2 regions of the Nocardioides sp. NPDC057772 genome follow, and region 1 is predicted to be linked to the other one. Evidence: riboswitches for the same ligand, from Rfam matches in the RefSeq annotation. Region 1 holds a riboswitch; the other holds the start of a gene.
The links. A riboswitch is a leader RNA that binds a small molecule or an ion and turns the genes downstream of it on or off. The one in region 1 is predicted to bind thiamine pyrophosphate.
Positions count from the first base shown of each region.

Region 2: another riboswitch for thiamine pyrophosphate. It lies ahead of thiE (thiamine phosphate synthase); the one in region 1 lies ahead of ACFVJS_RS07740 (thiamine ABC transporter substrate binding subunit).

Region 1 covers NZ_JBHVKN010000029.1:20-4,209, reverse strand. The annotation lists gene ACFVJS_RS07745 (ABC transporter permease) at 1-1,306, opposite strand, end outside; gene ACFVJS_RS07740 (thiamine ABC transporter substrate binding subunit) at 1,303-2,379, opposite strand; TPP riboswitch at 2,369-2,477, opposite strand; gene ACFVJS_RS07735 (GNAT family N-acetyltransferase) at 2,509-2,940, shown strand; gene ACFVJS_RS07730 (MBL fold metallo-hydrolase) at 2,930-4,000, opposite strand; partial or broken gene ACFVJS_RS07725 (hypothetical protein) at 3,997-4,190, opposite strand, start outside.
Region 2 covers NZ_JBHVKN010000070.1:7,669-11,858, forward strand. The annotation lists gene ACFVJS_RS13750 (fumarate hydratase) at 1-703, opposite strand, end outside; gene ACFVJS_RS13755 (carboxymuconolactone decarboxylase family protein) at 805-1,395, shown strand; TPP riboswitch at 1,440-1,549, shown strand; gene thiE (thiamine phosphate synthase) at 1,575-2,153, shown strand; gene ACFVJS_RS13765 (FAD-dependent oxidoreductase) at 2,153-3,244, shown strand; gene thiS (sulfur carrier protein ThiS) at 3,241-3,429, shown strand; gene ACFVJS_RS13775 (thiazole synthase) at 3,426-4,190, shown strand, end outside; gene ACFVJS_RS13780 (thiamine phosphate synthase) at 4,190-4,190, shown strand, end outside.

The sequences.
Region 1 (4,190 bases):
GGACCGGCACCAACGTCCTCACCACCAGGGGCAACGCGACCAGAGCCTGGGCGAGCGGCACCAGCCACGGCTCGTCCCGGAAGTCGAGAGCGCCTGAGCCGAGCGTCAGATAGAGCCCGAGGCCGAGCGTGACGGCGCTGACCCCGAGCGGCACCATGAACAGCCCGTCGAGGACCGCCCGCACGCGACGCTCGGCCCGGGTCCGCGACCGGCGGGTCACCGCGAAGGCCACCAGCAGCCCGAGCACGAGCGCGACCAGCGACGCCTGCACCGCGACCGCCAACGACGTCATCAGCGCGGTCGTGACCGGCACCAGCAGCGGCGGGTCGAACCCGGGGGTCTGCAGGGCGACGTAGTTGCCGAGGCTCCACCGGTCCTCGACCCGCAGCGACCCGAGCAGCAGCGCCAGCAGCGGCCCGGCCACCAGCAGGACGAGCACAGACGTCGACAGCAGGACCGGGAGGTCCCGCCGCGACACCCGGCGGCGGCGTACGACGACCCTCGACTGCGCCGGATCCGGCACCGAACGCAGTCGACCGGCCACGACCAGGAGACCGACGACGACCACCAGCTGGAGCACCGAGAGCACCGCGGCTCCGGGCAGGTCGAACAGGGTGAAGGTCAGCTTGTAGATCTCGGTCTCGATGCTGTTGTAGCGCACCCCGCCGAGGGTGAGCACGATCCCGAACGCGGTGGCGCAGAACAGGAAGACCACCGAAGCCGCGGAGACGATCGCGGGACGCAGCGCGGGCAGGGTGATCGTCCACAAGACCCGCGAAGGCGACGCCCCGAGAGCGGCGGCCGCCTCACCCGGGCGCGGGTCGAGCGACTCCCAGGCCGCTCCGACGGCCCGGATCACCACCGAGGCGTTGAAGAAGACCAGCCCGAGGATGATCGCCGTCGGGGTCCCGTCGAGCCCGAGAGGAGCCAGCAGCCCCGCCTCGCCGATGAGCTCCCGGAAAGCGACGCCGACGACGACGGTGGGGAGCACGAACGGCACCAGCAGCCCGGCCCGGATCGCACGCTGCAGCGGAAACGCCAGTCGATGCAGGGCGAACGCTGCCGGCAACCCCAGGGCCACGCTCAGCACCGTCGCGAGCCCGGAGGACCACAGCGTGAACCAGAGCGCCCGCTGGATCTCCGGGCGCCCCACGACCCGGGACACCACGGACGGGTCGAAGGAGCCACCGAAGAACAGTCCGCGCTGCACCATCCCCGTGACCGGCAGGACGAAGAAGACCGCCAGCACCGCCACCGGGAGGGCGGCGAGCGCGACGAGTGTCCCTACGCGACGGGTGGAGCTCACTGCGCGATCGTGTCACTCCAGGTCGCCAGCCACGCTTCCCGGTTCTCCTCGATCTCCTTCGGCTCGACGGAGAGCGGCGAGGTCGGCTGCTGGGCGAACTTCGCCCACTCGGCCGGCAGCTCGACGCGGGAGGAGACGGGGAAGACGTACATGCTCTCCGGCAACGCCCCCTGCACGCTGTCGGAGAGCATGAAGTCGATCAGCGCCTTGGCGCCCTCGGGGTGGTCGGCGCCCTTCAGCACACCGGCGTACTCGACCTGACGGAAGCAGGTGTCGAGCAGGGCCTTGGTCGTGGTCTTGCCGTCCTTGACGGTGAACGCCGGCGAGGAGTCGTAGGAGAGGACGATCGGACGCGTACCCTTCCCGCCGCCCTGGGTGAAGTCGGAGTAGTAGGCCTGGTCCCAGCCGTCGACGACCTTGGCGCCGTTGTCCATCAGCTTGCCCCAGTAGTCGGCCCAGCCGTCCTCGCCGTACTCGGCGACGGTCGCCAGCAGGAAGGCCATCCCCGGCGTCGAGGTCGCCGCGCCCGGGGTCACGAAGAGGTCCTTGTACGCAGGGTCGGCCAGGTCGTCGAGCGACTCCGGCGGCGTCAGCTTCTTGGCCGCGAACCACTCGGTGTCGATGTTGACGCACACGCTGCCGTTGTCGACGGGCGTGAGGAAGTGCTCCTCGTCGCCGGGCAGGTCGTACTCGGAGACGCCCTCGGGGATCTCGGACGGCGTGTAGGCCTCCAGCGCGCCCTGGTCGATGGCCCGGCTGGCGAAGGTGTTGTCGACGCCGAAGACCGCGTCACCGTCGGGGTTGCCGGTGTCCATGGCGATCTTGGTGGTCAGCTCGCCGCCGTCGCCCGCGTGCCGGATCTCGGCGGTGTAGCCGGTCTTCTCGGTGAACTCGGCGAGCACCTCCTTCGGCAGCGTGAAGCTGTCGTGGGTCAGCAGCACGACGGTCTTGTCGTCGGCGCCGCCCGACTTCTCGGCGTCCGGCTCGGCGGGGGTGCTCCCGCAGGCGGACAGCAGCAGCGCCGAGACCGCAGTGATCGCAGTGGCAGTGATGGCAGGCGTACGCGTGCGCATTCTGACTCCCTTCGCCGGTGTCAACCGGAGCAGGTTCGGAGGGTCTGCGGCGCTGCTCGCCGCACTCTCAGGCCTCTCGGCCTCCCCTGTCTGTTCCCGGCAACACTACTTGCTTGCGAGAATCCACCCATGACCGACGTCTCCATCTCGTCCTTCGACGACCTCACCCCCAAGACCGCGTACGCCCTGTGGCAGCTGCGCCAGGAGGTCTTCGTCGTCGAGCAGGACTGCCCGTACCTCGACCTGGACGGCCGGGACCTCGAGTCGGGGACGCGTCATGTGGTGCTGACCGACGGCGACCAGCTCGCGGGCACCGCCCGCATCCTCGACGACGGCGACGTGTGGCGGATCGGCCGCGTCGTCCTCGCCCCCGCCCACCGCGGCAAGGGCCTGGCGGACGTGATCATGCGGGCCGCCGTCGAGGCCGTCACCGACCGTGACATCGTGCTGGATGCTCAGTCTCCGTTGGCCGGCTGGTACGCGAAGTTCGGGTTCGTGAAGGACGGCGAGGAGTTCCTCGAGGACGGCATCCCGCACACCCCGATGCGCCTCAGGCGCTGACCGCATCGACCGGAGCGAACAGCACGCTCGCCTCGGTTTCATCACGCGTGGCGAGACCGCGAGCGACCAGGAGCTCCAGGTGGGCCTTGGTCTCCATGACCGCGAGCCCGGCGTTGAAGTAGTCGAGCTCGGCGAAGGCACGCTCGTGGCGGGTCCAGCCGAGGTCGCCCGCGACCTCGAGCGCCGAGCGACGGCCGGCCTTCAACGAGGACAGCGACTGGGCGAGCCGCGACTCGTGGTGGGCGAGGAGCTCGTCGACGCGGGCGTGCGACGAGGTCGCGACGGGGCCGTGGGCGGGCAGAAGCCGCAGGTCGGGCAGGGAGCGGACCTTGGTCAGCGACGCCATGAAGTCGCCCAGCGGGTCGATGACCGGGACCGGCTCGAAGCCGATCGACGGGGTGATCGTGGGCAGCACGTGGTCGCCGGCGAACAGGACCGAGCCGGCCAGATCGGCGTAGACGTAGTGGCCCTGGGTGTGACCGGGGGTGTGCACGGCATCGACGTCGCGGCCGGCGACGGAGAGGCGTACGTCCCCTTCCAGCCATCGCGAGGGCATCCGCCAGTGGGACAGGTCGGGGGCGGGCGGCGGGTTGGCGGCCCACACGGCGGCCAGGTCGTGCGCACCGGCATGGGCGAGCAGCCGGTCGGTCGAGATCCAGCCGTCGAGGTCGCCGTTGGTGAGCTCGAGGGTGGGCCGTTCGCCGGCACCGAGCAGCACGTCGGCGCCGAACTCCTCACCCAGCACGGAGGCGAGCGTGTAGTGGTCGCGATGCACGTGAGTGACCAGGAAGCGCCGAATGTCGCCGAACGCGAAGCCGAGCTTCTTCAGCCCGCTCTCCAGCGCGGCGCGCCCCTCGGTGATCGCCCAGCCGCCGTCGACCAGCGAGAGCCCGTCAGAGCCCTCGAGGACGTAGATGTTGACCGCCTTGAGCCCGTCCATCGGCAGCGGCAGCGGGATCCGGTGCACGCCGTCGGCGACCGTCCATGCTCCCGGAGCGGACCAGTGCTCCCCCGAGTCAGGCGAGATGGCGGTGGCTGTCGACTGACTCGTCTGGCTCATCGGGCTCCTTCGGGTCGTCCTCTCCAGAGCCAGAGCAGACCCAGGATCGGCAGCAGGGCGGGAACGAATCCGTATCCGATCCCGAACTTCGACCATACCGAGTCGTCCGGGAACCAGGACGGCACGACCAGCGACAGGACACCGACGACGAGCACGCCGGCCAGCTCGATCCAGAGCATGACCTTCGCGA
Region 2 (4,190 bases), on a different contig from region 1:
CGGCGAGGTGGTACGGCGGGCAGGCGGCCGTGCCCAGCGACCGAATCTTCTCGTCGAGGAAGGTGAGGATCTTCTCCGGGTTGAGGATCGCCTTGGTCTCCTGGAAAAGGAACGACTTGTTGGCGCTGCCGCCGCCCTTGGCCATGAAGAGGAACTTGTACTCCGGGCCGTTCTCGCCCTCGGCCGTCGAGTAGATCTCGACCTGCGCGGGCAGGTTGGAGCCGGTGTTCTTCTCCTCGTACGTGGTCAGCGGCGCGAGCTGGGAGTAGCGGAGGTTGAGCTTGGTGTAGGCGTCGAAGACACCGCGGCTGACGGTCTCGGCGTCGTCGGAGCCGGTCAGCACGCCCTCGGACTTCTTGCCCATCACGATCGCGGTGCCGGTGTCCTGGCACATCGGCAGGATCCCGCCGGCGGAGATGTTGACGTTCTTGAGCAGGTCGAGCGCGACGAAGCGGTCGTTGCCGGAGGCCTCGGGGTCGTCGATGATCTTGCGGAGCTGCTTGAGGTGCGCCGGGCGGAGGTACTGGTTGATGTCCTTCATCGCCTCGGCGGTCAGCAGGCGGATCGCCTCGGGGTCGACCTTGAGGAACTTGCGCCCGTCGACCTCGATCTCTTCCACCCCCTCTGAGGTGACCAGCCGGTAAGGCGTGTCGTCATGAGAAGTCGGGAGGAGGTCGGAGTACCGGAACTCAACGTCAGCCACGGAACCGAATCGTACGCCGCCGGGGATGTCACAGATCGCGCGCGTCCGTCGTCTAGATGTCGAGAGTCCCGAAGAACGGGGCCTGGACCCCAGGAGGAGAAATGACCGCCACCCGCATCGCACCCGCGGAGATCACCGGCTTCAAGGGGATGCTCATCAAGCGGTTCGCCATGAAGATGCTCGGTCAGGTGCCGTCCTCGGTCGGCGTCTACTGGCACAACCAGAAGGTGTTGATGGGCATGTCCGGCCTCGGCTCCAAGGTCAAGAAGTGGGATGCCTGCGACGAGCAGCTGAAGTCTTTTGCCCACATGGCCGTCGCCTCGTCGGTCGGGTGCAGCTGGTGCCTGGACTTCAACTACTTCGAGGCGCACAACCGCGGCCTCGACATGGACAAGGCCCGGGAGGTGCCGCGCTGGCGTGAGTCGGATGTGTTCACCCCGCTGGAGCGGGAGGTGATGGCGTACGCCGAGGCGATGAGCCAGGCCGAGCCGACCGTCACCGACGAGATGGTGTCGGCCCTGGTCGCGCAGCTCGGGGAGGCGGCCGTGATCGAGCTGACCGCGGTGATCGGGTTCGCCAACCTCTCGACCCGCACCAACGTCGCGCTGGGTATCGAGTCCGACGGCTTCGCGGAGGCCTGTGAGCTCAAGCCGCTCGCACAGCGCGGCGGTCAGTCGTCCATGATCGGGTGAACCCCTTGCGTCGGGTGCCCATCACTCCGTTACAGTGATGGAGACCCAACCCACACGGGAGTCCGCGGCAGCGGGCTGAGAGGGAGCTGGAGCCGCTCCGACCGTAATACCTGATCCGGATCATGCCGGCGAAGGAAGTGACTGACGTGTTGCCTGCCCTCCCGAGGCTCTTCTGTCTCGTGTCCACGACCGATGACCTGACGCTCCTGCCTGCGCTCGCCGCGGCAGGAGTCGACGGCTTCCAGGTGCGCGACAAGACCGCGACGACGCGTGAGCTGGTCGTTCTCACCGCGAGCGTGATCGAGCTCGTCGCTGCGTACGAGGCCTGTGTGGTCGTGGACGACCGGCTCGATGTCGCGCTCGCCGCCGGCGCGGACGGCGTCCATCTCGGTGCGTCCGATCTGCCGTTGGCCGAGGCCCGGCGGATCGCCGACGCGGTCGCCCCGGGGCTGGTCATCGGCGCGACCTGCCGGGATCGGGCCGCGGTCGAGGAGGCGGCGGCCGAGGGAGCCGACTACGCCGGCTTCGGGCCGGTCTTCGCGACCGCGTCCAAGGCTGGCCTGCCCGACCCGCTGGGCGTCTCCGCCGTCACCGATGCCGCCGGCGTGCTGCCGCTGATCGCGATCGGCGGGATCTCGGCGGAGTCTGCCGGGCCGGTCCGCGCCGCCGGGGCCCACGGGGTCGCCGTGATCGGTGGGCTCTGGCGACAACCCGATCCACTCCAGGCCGCGAAGGAGCTCGTGACGGCGGTGGCGTGATGCGCGTACGCGTTCTGGGGGCCGGGATCGTCGGGCTGTCTGTCGCCGATGAGCTGATCCGCCGCGGGCACGAGGTCACGATGGTCGATCCCGCGCCGGGGTCGGGGGCGTCGTACGCCGCGGCCGGCATGCTCAGCCCGGCCGGCGAGGCCTGGCACGGCGAGGAGGACCTGACCCGGCTGTGCCTGTCATCGCTCGCGCTGTGGCCTGACTTCGCGTCGAGGCTCGGGGTGCCCGTGCACACCCGCGGGACGCTGCTGGTCGGCGTCGACGCCGGGGACGTGCAGCAGGTCGAGCGGCAGCTCGCGGTGCTCGACCTCGCCGGGGTCGCCTACGAACGGCTGGGGCGTCGCGACCTGCTGGGATACGAACCCGGACTCGGCCGGGTCGCCGGCGGCGCCTTCCTCGCCGAGGACCATTCCGTCGACCCGCGTGCCGTCGTCGCGGCGCTGCTCGCGCGGGTAGGTGACCGCGTTGGTGACGGTGTTGAGGCCGCCGACCTGACTGTGATCGCGACCGGCGCGCAGCTGCCCGCTCCGTACTCCTCCCTCATCCGCCCGGTACGCGGCGACGTCGTCCGCCTGCGGACGGCGGAGCGGGTGGAGCGGACGGTGCGGGCCTGGGTGCACGGCGAGCAGGTGTACGTGGTGCCGCGGACCGAGAGCGACGAGGTCGTCATCGGGGCGACCTCCGAGGAACGCGACGGTCCGCTGCTGCCGACCGTCGAGGGCGTGTGGCGGCTGCTCGACTCCGCCCGCCGGGTGGTGCCGGGGCTCGACCGGGCCAGCGTGGTGGAGGTGACCTCGCGGGATCGGCCCGGCACCGCGGACAACCTGCCGCTCGTCGGACCGACCCAGGAGCCCGGCGTCGTGCTCGCCGCGGGCGCCTACCGCAACGGGGTCCTGCTCGCGCCGCTCATCGCGCGGCTCGTCGCCGATCACATCGAGACAGGGACGGTGGAGCCCGTGGTGGATCCGCGCCGGTTCCTGGAATACCCGGTCGACCGGGGATCCCTGGGCCTGACGGGCACTGAAACACCCGACAAGCCCACGAAGTGCCCGTCAAGCAACACCGAGGAGACCGACAGATGAGACTGATGATCAACGGCGAACCGGCCGAGGTCGCCGACGGCGCCGGCATCGTCGACCTGCTGACCGAGCGTGCTGGGAGCGCCATCGCGGTCAACGGCGAGGTCGTACCGCGTGCGGAGCATGCGACCACCCGCCTCGAGGACGGCGACGTCATCGAGATCGTGACGGCGGTGCAGGGCGGATGAGCGGAATCTTGAAGATCGCCGGACGCGAGCTGTCCTCGCGCCTCTTCCTCGGCACCGGCGGCCTGCCCAACCTGGCGCTGCTCCCGGAGGTCATCGCCGCGGCCGAGCCCGGGCTGGTGACGGTGTCGATGCGGCGTACGTCCTCCACGGCGTCCGGCGGTCTGCTCGAGACGCTCCGCGCCGCGGCCGTGCCGATCCTGCCCAACACGGCCGGTTGCCTCTCGGCGCGCGAGGCGGTGCTGACCGCCGAGCTGGCCCGGGAGGCGCTGGAGACCGACTGGGTCAAGCTCGAGGTGATCGGCGACGAGACCTCACTGATGCCCGACGCCGTCGAGCTCGTCGAGGCCGCCGAGCAGCTGGTGCGCAAAGGCTTCACGGTCCTTCCGTACGCCACCGACGACCCCGTCCTCGCGCGTCGGCTCGAGGACGCCGGCTGTGCGGCGGTGATGCCGCTCGGCTCGCCGATCGGGTCGGGGCTCGGCATCCTCAACCCGCACGCCATCGAGGCCGTCGTGGCCGCGGTCGACGTACCCGTCGTGCTCGATGCGGGGGTCGGCACCGCCTCCGACGCGGCGCTGGCGATGGAGCTCGGCTGCTCTGCCGTCCTCGCCGCCACCGCGGTGACGCGCGCCGACGCCCCGGCCGCGATGGCCCGCGCGCTGCGGCTCGCGGTCGAGGCCGGCCACGCCGCCCGTGGTGCCGGCCGGATCCCGCGCCAGGCCGTCGCCCGGGCGTCCTCACCCATGGAGGGCCGGATCGCA